Regions from separate parts of the Nonomuraea sp. NPDC050691 genome, predicted to be linked through region 2. Evidence: predicted binding sites of a transcription regulator. Region 2 holds the regulator's gene; the other holds the start of a gene.

Region 1 (5,893 bases), on a different contig from region 2:
CCTCGCCGATCGTCGGGCTGAGCCCGGTCGACGGCCTGGATCTCAACTGCGGGTGGGGCCGGCCCTGCGCGCCGCAGCTCCAGGTCTGGTCCGGCGAGGACCTGCTCGATGTGTCCGAGGTCGCGGGCCGCCATGGCCAGGTGCAGCGCCGTGCGCCGGGCGTACTGGTCCTGTGCGGACAGCTCATCGAGGAGAACGCGCAGGTGCGGGGTGCCGGCCAGGCGGCGGGCGTGGAGGGCCAGCGCCCGCATGCGCAGCGGGTACGGGAGGGGTTCCAGACGCGCCTGCAACGCGGCGGCGCGGGCGTCGATGGGGATGTCGATGTCGTGGGCCGGCTCCTGGGCCGGCACCGTGGGCCTCAACGGCCTGGGCGGAGACCGCCCTTTCCACTCGTCATGCCGACGATGGTGGCCGATCATCCCCTTCCCGCGCAACCCGCCTGCTCACAGGGGGCCGGCACTGGGCCCGCGAAGGAACGAGGCGCCGTCGGGGTGTGCCGGCCCGGCCGGGGTGCCGGCCAGGCGGGATCCAGGACTGCCTCCCGCCGGGCATGACGGTTGGACGGCAGGTCCCGGCCTCATGAACCCTCCGGGCCGCGACATGCCGCAGGGAGCCGCAGGGAGAAGGGGGAGCGTGGCCCCGCCGGGACGCCGGGGAAGCGTCAGGACGGCGGGGTGGCGGGGAAGACGCAGGACAGGGCGCGGGTCAGGACAGTGGCGAAGGAGTCGCTGTTGCCGGGCGCGAGCCAGTGGCGTCCGGCCACGCGGATCGCGCCGGCGACCGAGGCGGCCGTGACGGCCGGGAACAGGTCGCGGGCGGGGTCGGTGCCGGTGCGCGCCGCGATCGCCTCGGCCAGCGGGCCCTCCGCCATGGTGAACGCCTTCAGCGCCTCGCCCTCCAGCTCGGGCGTCGACATGATCATGCGAAGGCCGGCCCGGTCGGGCTCGGGGTCGGTGTAGAGCTCGACCATGGCCGCGACGACGGCCCGGTCGAGCGGCTCGTCGCCGGGCCGCGAGCGCAGCGCCTGCCCCGCGCGTCTCGCCTGGTCGGCCTGCAGGGCGCAGATGGCCTCCTCCCTGCTGGAGAAGTAGTTGTTGTACGTACGGGGAGAGACGCCCGCGGCCGTGGCGATGTCATGGACGCGGACGAGGGCCAGCCCGCTGGGGCCCTGCTCGATGGCCAGGCGCAGCGCGGCGTGGCTGATCGCGTCCCGGGTGGCCCGCTTGTTGCGCGCCCGGAGATCCATGGCGTCGTCGTTCATGGGGACACTCTATCGATGTTGCGTGGCGCGCACTTGATGCGTGTCGCGCAAGTTGTGGGTAGAGTGCGGGAGACGCCCGGCACTCACACCTGGAGAGTGCCAACCGCACGGGTGTGCCGGGAGGGCGAGGTCCATCGGCATGCCCTGCGCGCCGGGGGCCGTCCGTCGCGGGCGCCGTCCCGGCACACCCCCATCATGAGCAGGAGCAGCGATGACCTCGAAGATGATCGCGTTCGACGAGGAGGCCCGGCGCGGCCTGGAACGCGGAATGAACCGGCTCGCCGACGCCGTCAAGGTGACCCTCGGCCCCAAGGGCCGCAACGTCGTGCTGGAGAAGAAGTGGGGCGCCCCCACGATCACCAACGACGGTGTCTCCATCGCCAAGGAGATCGAGCTCGAGGACCCGTGGGAGAAGATCGGCGCCGAGCTGGTCAAGGAAGTCGCCAAGAAGACGGACGACGTCGCGGGCGACGGCACCACCACGGCCACCGTGCTCGCCCAGGCGCTCGTGCGCGAGGGGCTGCGCAACGTGGCGGCCGGCGCCAACCCGATGGCCCTGAAGAAGGGCATCGAGTCCGCCGTCGAGCGGGTCAGCGAGGAGCTCTCCACCCTGGCCAGGGACGTGGAGACCAAGGAGCAGATCGCCTCCACCGCCTCCATCTCCGCCGCCGACCCCGAGATCGGCTCGCTCATCGCCGAGGCGATGGACAAGGTCGGCAAGGAAGGCGTCATCACCGTCGAGGAGAGCAACACCTTCGGTCTGGAGCTGGAGCTCACCGAGGGCATGCGCTTCGACAAGGGCTACCTCGCCCCGCTCTTCGTCACCGACTCCGACCGGCTCGAAGCGGTTCTGGACGACCCCTACGTCCTCGTCGTGAGCGGCAGGATCTCGGCCAACCGGGACCTGGTGCCGCTGCTCGACAAGGTGGTGCAGGCGGGTGGGTCGCTGCTCGTCATCGCCGAGGACGTCGAGGCCGAGGCGCTGGCCACGCTGATCGTCAACAAGATGAAGGGCGTCCTCCGGTCGGTGGCGGTCAAGGCGCCCGGCTTCGGTGACCGCCGCAAGGCCATGCTCGGCGACATCGCCGTCCTCGCCGGTGGCCAGGTCATCGCCGAGGAGCTGGGCCTGAAGCTGGAGAGCACCACGCTCGACCAGCTCGGCCGCGCCCGCAAGGTCGTGGTGACCAAGGACGAGACCACCATCGTCGACGGCGCCGGAGACCCCGACGCCATCGCGGGTCGCGTCAACGAGATCCGCGCCGAGATCGAGCGCACCGACTCCGACTACGACCGCGAGAAGCTCCAGGAACGCCTCGCGAAGCTGGCCGGCGGCGTGGCCGTCATCAAGGCCGGCGCCGCGACCGAGGTCGAGCTCAAGGAGCGCAAGCACCGCATCGAGGACGCCGTGCGCAACGCGAAGGCGGCCGTCGAGGAGGGCGTCGTCCCCGGCGGTGGCGTGGCGCTGCTGCAGGCGGGCGCCAAGGCGTTCGACAAGCTGGAGCTGAGCGGCGACGAGGCCACCGGTGCCGCGATCGTCCGCAAGGCTCTGGAGGAGCCGCTCAAGCAGATCGCCGTCAACGCCGGCCTCGAGGGCGGGGTGGTCGCCGAGCGCGTGCGCGGCCTGGATCCCGGCCACGGCCTCGACGCGGTGACCGGCGCGTACGTGGACATGTTCGCGGCGGGCATCATAGACCCGGCCAAGGTGACGCGTTCGGCGCTGCGGAACGCCGCCTCCATCGCGGCGCTCTTCCTCACCACCGAGGCCGTCATCGCCGAGAAGCCGGAGAAGACCCCGGCCGCCCCTGCCGGGATGCCGGGCGGCGACATGGACTTCTAGCCGCTATTTGATCACCCGCTCGGTGATCTTCTCGCCGTCCAGCGGCACGGCGAGGCAGTACACGGTCCTGTGCCGGGGCCAGTCGGCCTGCGCCGGTGTGAGACCCAGCAGGCCGACGACGTCCCGCTCGGACTCCTTGACGCGCATCCTGGGCGAGCAGCCGTCGTCCACCAGCCGGTCCATGTCCGCCCCCGGCCAGGGTCCGTCGGCCAGCACGTACGTGGTGGCGAACTCCGCCGAGTGCGGCACGTCGCAGGCGACGACGGTCACCATGAAGTTCGTGGGCATGGGCTCGATGCAGTCGCCGGGACGCAGCTCGGTGGCGTGATACCGCTGCGCGCCCGCGCTCGCGGTCTCCTCGGCGGACGGCGTCCGCGGGGCGGCCGCGGGCACGGGCGAGACCGGTCCGGGCGCGTCCGGTGAGCCGGCCGCCCCCGCGCAGCCGGCGAGCGGCAGGACCAGGCAGGCGACGGCGAGTGAGGTTCGGATCATGGCGCCTGAGAATGCCAGCCCAAGATCACTCGTAGGCCACGACTCTGCCATTCCATAGAATCTTCCAGTTGCTGGAAGTTTCTGGCGAGCGTGTATTCGTGGTCATGGAGGAGTCGCGGCGCGAACGGAAGAAGCGGCTGACCAGGCAGCGGATCGCCACAGCGGCCGTCGCGCTGTTCGTCGAGCAGGGGTACGAGGAGACCATGGTGGCGCAGATCGCCGCCGCGGCCGACGTCGACCCCAAGACCTTCTTCAACTATTTCCGCAGCAAGGACGACGTGCTGTTCGCCGACATGGACCACGTCCACGACCTGCTCCTGGGGGCGATCGTCCGGCGCCACCCGGACGAGGGGCCGGGTGAGGTGCTCGTGCGGATGGTCCAGGAGTACGCCGCCCACCGCCGGCCCGAGGTCACCCCGAAGAAGCCCGAGGAGCTGTCGGCGTGGTCGCGGCTCGTCCTGACCAGCCCGGCCCTCCAGGCGAAGGGGCTGTACGTGCTGCTGGACATCCAGCAGCGGATCGCCGACGCGCTGGTGGAGGCGTTCCCCGGGCAGCTCGACCCGATCACGGCGGCGGCCATGACCGGCTCCCTGATGGGCGCCATCCAGCAGACGACCCTGGCGAGCGTCCGGCTCGGCCGCACGCAGGACGAGATGTGGGAGGCGTCCCGGCGCGGTCTCGACATCGCCGCGCGCGGCCTGCTCTCGGTGCGGCCCTCCGCCGAAGGCCCCTGACGCGAGCACCGCGGACGCGAGCACGCGGGAACGAGCACCGCGGACGCGGAACACCTGACGCGAAACCACCTGACGAGGACGCGACCCGGCCCCGGCGTCACCCGTGCCGGCGCGCCCGCCTGGCCGAGATGGTGGCCCACGCCCGCGCGCACTCGCCCTATTACCGCGAGCTGTACCAGGGCCTGCCGGAGCGGGTCGACGACCCGGCGCTGCTCCCGGTCACCGACAAGAAGGCGCTGATGGCCCGGTTCGACGACTGGGTCACCGACCGCGAGATCACGCTGGAGCGGGTCCAGGAGTTCGTGGCCGACCCCGCGCGGGCGGGGGAGGCGTTCCAGGGGCGGTACATGGTGGCCACCACTTCCGGCACCAGCGGAGTGCGCGGCCTGTTCGTGCTGGACGAGCGGTGCATGGCCGTGCACACCGCCCTCGGGTCACGCGCCGGAGGGGGGCTGGGGCCGCGTGACCTGCGGGCGCCCGGCGTCGAGCGGTTCCAGATCGTCCAGACCGCGCCCACCACCCTGCCCGTGCGCCTGCGGGCCGGCGACGGCGACGGCGCCGACGCCGTGTGGCGGACGGTGCGCCGCGAGATCGCCCACCTGCTCGCCGAGCACAAGGCCGGCGACGTCACGCTGGAGCGCGCCGAGGAGCCGCCGCAGCAGTCGCCGGGCGGGAAGCTCCGCAGGATCATCCCCCTGACCAGGCCCTGACGCCCTGACGCCCTGACGCCAGCACATCATGGACCGGCGCGTCAGGGGGGACCGAGCACGGACGGGGCGATGAGCGCGCGGGCGGCGTCGGCGAAGTACTGCTCGGAGGCGTACTGCTCGGCCGCGTCCTGCTCGGAGACGTCCTGCTGTGAGCCGTCCCGCTCGGCGGGCGGGGCGATCAGGCCGAGGACCACCCCCTGGCTGAGGCCGACGAGCAGGCCCCGGAGGGCCGTGGCCAGGCGCTGAGCCTGGCGCGGGCTGAGCGCGGCCCCGTCGTGCGCGCGGCCGGCGAACAACGCGGTCAGCCGTTCCTCGTGGGCCCGCACGGAGGCGGCGAACCTGGGCCGCAGCCCCGGGTCGCGCAGGGCCAGGTCCTGCAGGCTGATCTCGAACGACAGGTGACGCAGTGCGTCGGGGTCGTCGCACAGGCGGCGGTAGTGGCGGGCGAAGGCGCCGACCGCGTCCGCGAGGCCGAGGCCGGGAGGGACGGCCTGTTCCAGGTCCTCGTAGTGCGGGCCCAGGTAGTCGGTGAGCAGCGCGATCAGCAGGCCGTTCTTGCTGCCGAACAGCGAGTAGACGGCGCCGGTCGTGAGCCCCGCCTGCTCGGCGATCTCCTCCAGCGTGGCCCGGTGGCCGTTCCTGGAGACGACCTGGCGCGCGGAGTCGAGCAGCGCCCGCCGGTTCCGCTCCTTGGCCTCCGCTCGTGTCATTCTCATAATGAGATTATTACCGTAATCTCCTTATGAATGTTGGGGAGTTGCTCGGGATGTTGCTGCGCATCGTGACCCCCCGACCCCACCGATAGGAGCACCACTATGGACGTCGCCGCCGCCATCGCCGCCGAACGCCGGGAACTGGC
Region 2 (8,465 bases):
GGTGCTCACCTTGAAGGGCCGGCTGCTCGCCGACGCGCTGGTACGCGACATGGTCAGCTGATCAGGCGGACGGAGAGCGGGTAGCGGTAGTTCTCGCCCCGGTTCGTGGCCAGGGCCGCCTGGATGTGGAAGACCAGCGACACGATCCACACGATCGGGAACAGGAACAGCCCGATCAGGAAGATCGACAGGATCCCGGCCACCACGTAACCGATGAACATCGTGATCTGGAAGTTCAGGGCCTCGGCCGCCTGGTCCCTGACGTAGGGAGCCTCGTCCTTCTTCATCAGGTAGATGATCAGCGGGCCGACCCAGGAGACCAGCAGTCCCAGCAGGTGGGAGAGCATCGCCATCGTGGTGTCGTCCGTGCCGGGACGGGGGCCGTACACGCCGGGCCGGTGCGGCGGGCGCTGGTACGCGCCGGGGTGGCCGGGGCCGGGCTGCTGGTATCCCTGGCTGCCCGGGTAGCCGGGCGCGCTCGGCTGCTGGTGGCCGTAGCCGTGCTGCTGGTAGCCGGGCTGTTGGTAACCGGGTCCGGGCTGGTGACCGGGCGGCGGGGGCGGCTGCTGGCCGTAACCGTAGCCCTGGCCGCCGGACTGCGGCCCCGCGCCGTACCCGGGTCCCGGCTGCGGGCCCGGCCCGTACGGCGTCCCCGGCTGCGGGCCCGACCCGTGCGCAACACCAGGCTGGGGCCCTGACCCGTACGCAGGACCGGCCTGAGGGCCCGGCCCGTAGGCAGGCCCGCCCGCCCCGTACCCCGGCTCGGGCTGGGCGCCGGAGCCGTACTCGGGCGCGGCCTGCGGGCCCGTGCCGTGACCCGCCCCATGCTCGGGATCCGGGCGGGGGACGCGCCGGGTGGCGTCGTCGTCGGGCTGGTGGTTCGGCGGGTCCTGACTCATCGTGCCTCCGTGACAAAGTCGATCAGTTCTTCCACCCGGCCGAGCAGCTCGGGCTCCAGGTCCGCGAACGAGGAGACGGAGCCCAGGATGCGCCGCCAGGCCTCGGCCGGCTCCACGCGCCAGCCCAGGGCGGCGATCACGCCCTCCTTCCACGGCACCCCGCGCGGCACCTCCGGCCAGGCGGCGATGCGCAGCGCGGACGGCTTGACCGCCTGCCAGATGTCGACGAACGGGTGCCCCACCACGAGCACGTCCGGCGAGGTCACCTGGGCGGCGATGCGGCTCTCCTTGGACCCGGGCACCAGGTGGTCCACCAGCACACCCAGCCGGCGTCCCGGCTCGGGGCCGAACTCGGCGACGATCGCGGGCAGGTCGTCCACGCCCTCCAGGTACTCGACCACCACCCCCTCCACGCGAAGGTCGTGGCCCCAGATCTTCTCGACGAGGGCGGCGTCGTGGACTCCCTCGACGTAGATGCGGCTCTCCTTGGCGACCTTGGCGCGCAGCCCCTCCACCGCGATCGACCCGGACGCGCTGCGCCTCGGCCCGCGCGGCGCCGTGGCCGGCCGCACCAGCGTCACGATCTTGCCCTCCAGCAGGAACGCGGCGGGCGCCAGCGGGAACAGCCGCCGCTTGCCGAAGCGGTCCTCCAGCGTGACGGCCTCCTTGTCGCAGCCCACGACCGCGCCGCAGAAGCCGCTCTCGGCGTCCTCCACGACGAGGTCGAGTTCGGCGGGCACCTTCGGGATCGTGCCCTTGCCCGGCCGCCGCCAGTTTCCCGCGAGAACATCACCGTCGTACACACGGGGACCGTAGCAAATCACCCGCCCGCCGCGACGGCCTTGCGATCCACCCGCCCCGAGTCGTCGCACAAGGCTCATCCATCCGCCCGCGTCGTCGTGCGAGGCTCATCCACCCGCTTGCCCGCGTGGTCGTGCGAGGCTCATCCGCCCGCGGCGAGGCGCTTGCGGTGGCCGCCGCGCCGTACCAGGACGACGACCGTGACGACGATCGCCAGCAGGATGCCGAGACCGGGCAGCAGCACCAGCGCCGCCACGCCCCCCGCGAGCCCGCCGGTGTCCACGGACGGGCCCACCGCGAAGCGCGCGCCCACGGACTGCAGCGTGCCGCACTTGAGCACGTAGCCGCCCTCCTTGGACACGTTCAGGGCGAGGATGGCCTGCCACCGGGTCGAGCCCTGGGTGACCGTCATGGTGCCGGGCATCTTGGCCAGCAGCCCCTTGCCGTCGCCGCCGGTGACCGAGCAGGTGTATTCGACGGGCGTGGCGCTGGCCAGGTACACGACCGGGTCGTCGGCGGGGTCCACGGTCACGGAGACGATCTCGCCCGCTGCGAACGTCTTCGTCGGCAGCGCGCTGCTCACCGTGCCCGTCACGCCGTTGGCGAACAGCGCCACCCCGGCCACCACGCACACCAGCGCCACTCCCCACGCCGCCCACACCCACCACAGCGGGGGCCGCAGCAGCTTGGGGCTGACCCACGGCGTGGACAGGGGGCCGCCGCCGTACGGGCCGGCCGCGCCGAAGGGCTGCCCCGCGTACGGTGCCTGCCCACCCGGTCCGGGGTACGGCCCCTGCGGACCCGACGGCGGTCCGTAGTACGGCCCCTGAGCGCCGGACGGAGGACCGTAAGGGCCCTGCGGACCCGAGACCGGGCCCGGGGGCGGGCCGTACGGTCCCTGCTCGCCTGAAGGCGCCCCGTAGGGGCCCTGCGGGGGAGGCGCCTGCGGGTAGGGGGCGTGCGCACCCGTCGAAGGTCCCGGCCCGTAGGGCGGCGGCGGGTAGGCTCGCTGCTCACCCGACGGCCCGCCGTGGGGCGGAGGCGGGTACGGGGCCTGCTGCGGCGTGCCGTGGGGGCCCGTCTGGTACGGCTGCCGCCCGTACGGCGGCGGAGCCTGACCGCCCTGCGGCGGGCCGTGCGGGGGAGGAGCGGGCTGACCGGGGTACGGGCCGGATCCGGGCGCCGGGCCGGGCGGCTCGGACCCTGGCGGCTGGGACGGGGAATCGTCGGTCATGTCGGCCAGTGTGATCCCTAAGGCCGGGCCCGCGCCAGCAGCAGGATGGTCAGGTGTTATCGCACCTTGTGGGTGAGAGCCGTACACTTGGCACTCGGGAACACAGAGTGCTAGACGGTCGTTCCCGCGAGGCAGAGGCAGGAGGTGAGCACGTGCTCGACGATCGTAAGCTGGCGGTGCTCCGCGCCATTGTCGAAGACTACGTGTCCACCAACGAACCGGTGGGCTCCAAGGCGCTGGCGGAGCGCCACAATCTCAAGGTCTCCCCCGCCACGGTCCGCAACGACATGGCCGCGCTGGAGGAGGAGGGCTACATCACCCAGCCGCACACCAGCGCGGGCCGCGTGCCGACCGACAAGGGCTACCGGCTGTTCGTCGACCGGTTGTCCCAGGTCAAGCCGCTGTCCGCGGCGGAGCGGCGGGCGATCGAGACGTTCCTGGCCGGGGCGGTCGACCTCGACGACGTGGTCACCCGCACCGTCCGGCTGCTCGCGCAGCTCACCCGGCAGGTGGCGGTCGTGCAGTACCCGACGCTGACCCGCTCGACGGTCCGGCACGTCGAGATCGTGCCGCTGACCGAGCGGCGGGTCATGCTGGTCCTCATCACCAACACCGGCCGCGTCGAGCAGCGGGTCGTCGAGCTGCCCGAGGTCGTGGAGGACACCCGCATCGCGCACCTGCGGGCCGTGCTCAACGCCTCACTCGACGGCTGCGGCCTGAGCGCCGTGCCCGAGCTGGTCGCCGACCTTCCCGAGCGGCTGCCCGCCGAGGACCGGCCGGCCGTGGCCACGATCCTGTCGGTGCTGCTCGAGACCCTCGTCGAACGCCACGACGAGAAGATCGTCTTCGCCGGGGCGGCCAATCTCGCCGGCGCCGACTTCACCACCGGCCTGCGCGCCGTGCTGGAGGCCCTGGAGGAGCAGGTCGTGCTCATGCGGCTGCTCGGCGAGACGTCCGGCGACACCCCGTCCGCGCTCACCGTGCGCATCGGCTCGGAAAACCCCTATCTCCACGGCACGTCCATCGTCGCGACCGGATACGGTTCTGGCGACAACCAACTGGCACGCCTCGGCGTGCTGGGTCCCACGAGGATGGACTACCCCGTGACGATGGGCGCCGTACGCGCGGTGGCACGCTACGTCAGCCAGATCCTGGCTGCATCATAAGAGGTCGATAAGTGGCAAACAGCGACTACTACGCCACCCTCGGGGTGCGCCGTGACGCCAGTCAGGACGAGATCAAGAAGGCCTACCGCAGGCTGGCCCGGGAGCTCCACCCTGACGTGAACCCCGACCCTGAGACCCAGGAGCGGTTCAAGGAGATCACGCAGGCCTACGAGGTGCTGTCCGACGCGAACAAGCGCCAGATGTACGACCTCGGCGCCGACCCGTTCGGTGGCGCCGCGGCGGGCGCGGGGGCCGGCGGTTTCGGCGCGGGCTTCCCGTTCAGCGACATCATGGACGCGTTCTTCGGCTCGGCCGGCGGCTCCCGCGGTCCCCGCTCGCGCGCCCGCAGGGGCCGCAACGCGACCATCCGCGTCGAGCTCGACCTGCGCGAGACCGCGTTCGGCACCACCCGTGAGCTGGTCGTCGACACGGCCGTGCTGTGTGAGGTCTGCCAGGGCGCCGGCGCCGCGCCCGGCACCCACCCCGACACCTGCGACATGTGCAACGGCCGCGGCGAGATCTCCCAGGTCACCCGGTCGTTCCTGGGCCAGGTCATGACCTCCCGGCCGTGTCCCCAGTGCGGCGGCTTCGGGTCGATCATCCGCCACCCCTGCCAGGAGTGCTCCGGCGACGGCCGCGTGCGCACCCGCCGTACGATCAAGGTGCGCATCCCGGCGGGAGTCGAGGACGGCACCCACATCCAGCTCGCCGGCGAGGGCGAGGTCGGCCCCGGCGGCGGCCCGCCCGGCGACCTGTTCCTGGAGATCGTCGAGCGCCCGCACGAGATCTTCGAGCGGCGCGGCGACGACCTGCACTGCACGGTGCAGATCCCGATGACGGCCGCGGCGCTCGGCACCGTGCTCACCGTGGAGACGCTCGACGGCGCCGAGGAGATCGACGTGCGGCCGGGCACCCAGTCGGGGCAGGTCATCACGATGTACGGCCGGGGCGTGCAGCGGCTCAACGAGAGCGGCCGGGGCGACCTGCTGATCCACGTCAACGTCGAGACGCCGTTGCGGCTCGACCCGGCGCAGGAGGAGCTGCTGCGCGAGCTGGCCAAGCTGCGCGGCGAGGAGCGGCCTCCGGGCAAGTTCGCGCCGGGCCAGCAGGGTTTTTTCTCACGGCTGCGCGACGCGTTCAACGGGAGATGAGGGCGCCGCGCGGGAGAGACGGGCGGACGTGAGCGTTCCCGTCTTCCTGTCCGACGCCCTGGGCGGGTCCGAGCTGGTGCTCGACGGCCCCGAGGGGCGCCACGCCGCGGCCGTGCGTCGGCTGCGCGCCGGTGAGCGGGTGGACCTGACCGACGGCGCCGGCGCGGTCGCCGAGTGCGTGGTGCGCGAGGCGCTGAAGGACTCCCTGCGGCTCGACGTGGTCGGACGGTACGACGTGCCGGCCCCCCGGCCCCGGATCGTGGCCGTGCAGGGCCTGCCGAAGGGCGACCGGGGCGAGCTCGCCGTCGAGATGATGACCGAGGCGGGCGTCGACGTGATCGTCCCGTGGGCGGCCTCGCGCAGCATCACGCAGTGGAAGGGCGACCGGGCGGCCAAGGCGCTGGCCCGCTGGCGCTCCACGGCTCGCGAGGCGGGCAAGCAGGCCCGCCGCTTCCACCTGCCCGAGGTGACCGAGCCGGCTTCCACGGCCCAGGTGGAGAAGCTGCTGCGCGACGCGGCCCTGGCCCTGGTGCTCCACGAGGACGCCGCCGAGCCGCTGTCGCGCCTGGAGGTCCCGGCCGACGGCGACGTCGTCATGGTCGTGGGCCCGGAGGGCGGGGTCGCGGAGGAGGAGGTGGCCCGGTTCAGGGCGGCCGGCGCCGTGCCGGTGCTGCTCGGGCCGACGGTGCTGCGCACCTCGACGGCCGGGGTCGCGGCGGCCTCGGTCCTCATGGCCCGCACCGGCCGCTGGTGACGCCCGGAGCCGGCCCGAGGCTGGTCGCTCCTGAAACCCTGCGAGACGCCTGACGCGTGCTGACGTCCGGCGCGTCTACTGCGGGGAGAGCGGGCTCGTGTCCGTGATCGTGGTGACGACCTGGGTGGGCTGCGTCGGCTGCGGCGGCTCGTCGGTCGGGCAGTCCTCGGCGGGGCACGCCACGGTCGTCGGCGTCGTCGTGTCCGTCACCGTGGCGGACGGGGTGGGCGTCGGGGACGGCGTCACGCCGGGGCAGTCGTCGCCTCGCGCGGCCTGCTCGTCCGCCGTCGAGGGGCACGGGGTGGGGGAGGGTGTCCTGCGCGTCGGCTTGCTGGTGGAGCGCGCGGTCTCGGGGATGTGCCGGGGCGGCCGGGTCGTCGGGTCGGGCACCACCACGACCTCGCGCGGCTCGCTCCGCTGCGGCGGCTCGGGCGACACGGCCCGGGTGGTGGAGGAGCCGTCGGGCGGCGTGGAGGTGCTGCGCACGTCCTGCACGGTCTCGCGCAGCACCTGGTGGCGCAGCTCCGGGATCACCATGACGATCGTGCCCGCCACCAGCACGGCGCTGGCCGCGGCGGCGCCCGCGCGCCACCAGAACAGGTTGCGGACGCCGCGCCGCTCGATGCGGGCCCGGATGATCTCCAGTCCGTCCGGCGAGGGCACGGCCGTGTCCGCCTCCGCGCGCAGCACTCGGCGTAGTACGTCGCCGTACTCGTCGGGGGGCTGGGTCATGACATCTTCTCCAGGACGGAACGCAAAGCGGCCATGCCACGTGCGGTGTGGCTCTTGACCGCTCCCTTGCTGATGCCCATGGCGTGGGCTATCTCAGCCTCGGACAGGTCACCGTAGTAGCGAAGGACGAGCGCCTCTCTCTGACGTGCCGGCAGGGCCCGCAGCGCCTCGATCACGGCCGAGCGTTCGAGCTCGCCGATCGCGCCGTTCTCGGCGCTCGGGGCGTCGGGCAGACCCTTGGGAGCATACTTCTCGACGACCGCGCGATGACGCAGCACGGATCGGGAACGGTTGACGACGGATTGACGCAGGTAGGCGAGTGCCTTGTCGGGGTCGCGCAGTCTGCGCCAGGCGCCGTGGATGGCGACGAACGCGTCCTGCACGACCTCCTCGGCGGTCGCCATGTCGCGTACCAGCAACACAGCGAGACGCACCAATGACCGAAAGTGCGCGCTGTACAGCGCGGTCACGGCCATGTCGGCGTCCCACCCGACCGGCACCGCCCCTAACGACCTGTCGGCCAGAAGGGTCTCGGTGGTCACCTCATGAGGACGCGCGGCCTTCCGAGAGGGTTTACGTTCCTTAGGCGGCATTACCCAGTCGTGTCCTCGCCAGGTGGCCGTGCCCGACCCCGATATGTCCTGTTGTGCTTGCAGTCTCGCACACCCACCCTAACCGCGAGGATCTTCCCTTGCACGGCGCCTGCGGTCACCGATTCGCAACGGGCTCGGGGAGTTGGGAACGTTCCAGGTGAGGCGCCGGCGGCACGGCGCGGTGATCGCCGTGCGGGGGCGTTCCGTCTCGGTAGGCTGGGCGGGTGACCGACTGCCTCTTCTGCAAGATCGTCGCCAAGGAGATCCCGGCCGAGGTCGTCCTGGAGACCGACCGGGCGCTCGCGTTCCGCGACATCAACCCGCAGGCCCCGACCCACGTGCTGGTCATCCCCAAGGAGCACCACGCCGACGCGGCGGCGCTGGCCGCGGCCGACGACGGGCTGGCCGACGACGTCCTCAAGGCCGCCCACGCCGTGGCCGTCCAGGAGGGCGTGGCCGACACCGGCTACCGCGTGGTCTTCAACACCGGGCCCGGCGCGGGCCAGACGGTCTTCCACGTCCACGCGCACCTGCTCGGGGGCCGTGGCCTGACCTGGCCCCCCGGCTGACGGCGGCCGGCCGATATTGACGAGAACGGTTCGCGTGGGCCCGGCTACCATGGGCGAAGAAGCACACACGAACAGACCGGGAGGCATCAGGCCGCTGGCCTGCCCATGTCCGAACTACATGAAACCCGCCGGACCGCACCTCCGACGCGCACACAGGCCAAGGTGCTGATTCCGGACGAATACCCGATGGTCAGCCTCCTGGGCTCCCGTGACGAGCTGCTGCGTGTCATCGAGAGCGCCTTCCGGGCCGACATCCACGTCCGAGGAAACGAGATCACCGTCACCGGCGGCCCCGACGAGAGCGGGGCCGTGGTGCGGCTGTTCGAAGAGCTCGTCGAAGTGCTCAGGAGCGGCGGCGAGCTCACGCCCGACGCGGTCGAGCGGAGCATCGCCATGCTCCGCATGACCTCCGACCGGCCGGCCGAGGTGCTCTCCCTCGACATCCTCTCCTCGCGCGGCCGGACGATCCGGCCCAAGACCGTCAACCAGAAGCGCTACGTCGACGCGATCGACAACCACACGATCGTGTTCGGGATCGGCCCGGCCGGCACCGGCAAGACCTATCT

Evidence for each region. Region 2 encodes HrcA, which represses chaperone genes, less so after heat shock. Its sites were predicted from a motif close to TTGGCACTCTCNNNNNGAGAGTGCCAA; they were not measured.
Region 1: groL (chaperonin GroEL) is a predicted target of HrcA. The motif match lies at 1,338-1,364, and genes of this name have one in related genera.

The regions. Positions count from the first base shown of each region.
Region 1 covers NZ_JBFAIA010000287.1:28-5,920, forward strand. The annotation lists partial or broken gene AB0H81_RS43305 (hypothetical protein) at 1-350, opposite strand, end outside; gene AB0H81_RS43310 (TetR family transcriptional regulator) at 662-1,261, opposite strand; gene groL (chaperonin GroEL) at 1,473-3,098, shown strand; gene AB0H81_RS43320 (hypothetical protein) at 3,102-3,590, opposite strand; gene AB0H81_RS43325 (TetR/AcrR family transcriptional regulator) at 3,659-4,324, shown strand; gene AB0H81_RS43330 (hypothetical protein) at 4,453-5,034, shown strand; gene AB0H81_RS43335 (TetR/AcrR family transcriptional regulator) at 5,076-5,744, opposite strand; partial or broken gene AB0H81_RS43340 (maleylpyruvate isomerase family mycothiol-dependent enzyme) at 5,850-5,893, shown strand, end outside.
Region 2 covers NZ_JBFAIA010000138.1:13,839-22,303, reverse strand. The annotation lists gene AB0H81_RS33435 (DUF4870 domain-containing protein) at 54-899, opposite strand; gene AB0H81_RS33430 (DUF3097 domain-containing protein) at 896-1,702, opposite strand; gene AB0H81_RS33425 (hypothetical protein) at 1,843-2,934, opposite strand; gene hrcA (heat-inducible transcriptional repressor HrcA) at 3,087-4,100, shown strand; gene dnaJ (molecular chaperone DnaJ) at 4,112-5,251, shown strand; gene AB0H81_RS33410 (16S rRNA (uracil(1498)-N(3))-methyltransferase) at 5,280-6,005, shown strand; gene AB0H81_RS33405 (hypothetical protein) at 6,081-6,737, opposite strand; gene AB0H81_RS33400 (SigE family RNA polymerase sigma factor) at 6,734-7,213, opposite strand; gene AB0H81_RS33395 (histidine triad nucleotide-binding protein) at 7,555-7,899, shown strand; gene AB0H81_RS33390 (PhoH family protein) at 8,005-8,465, shown strand, end outside.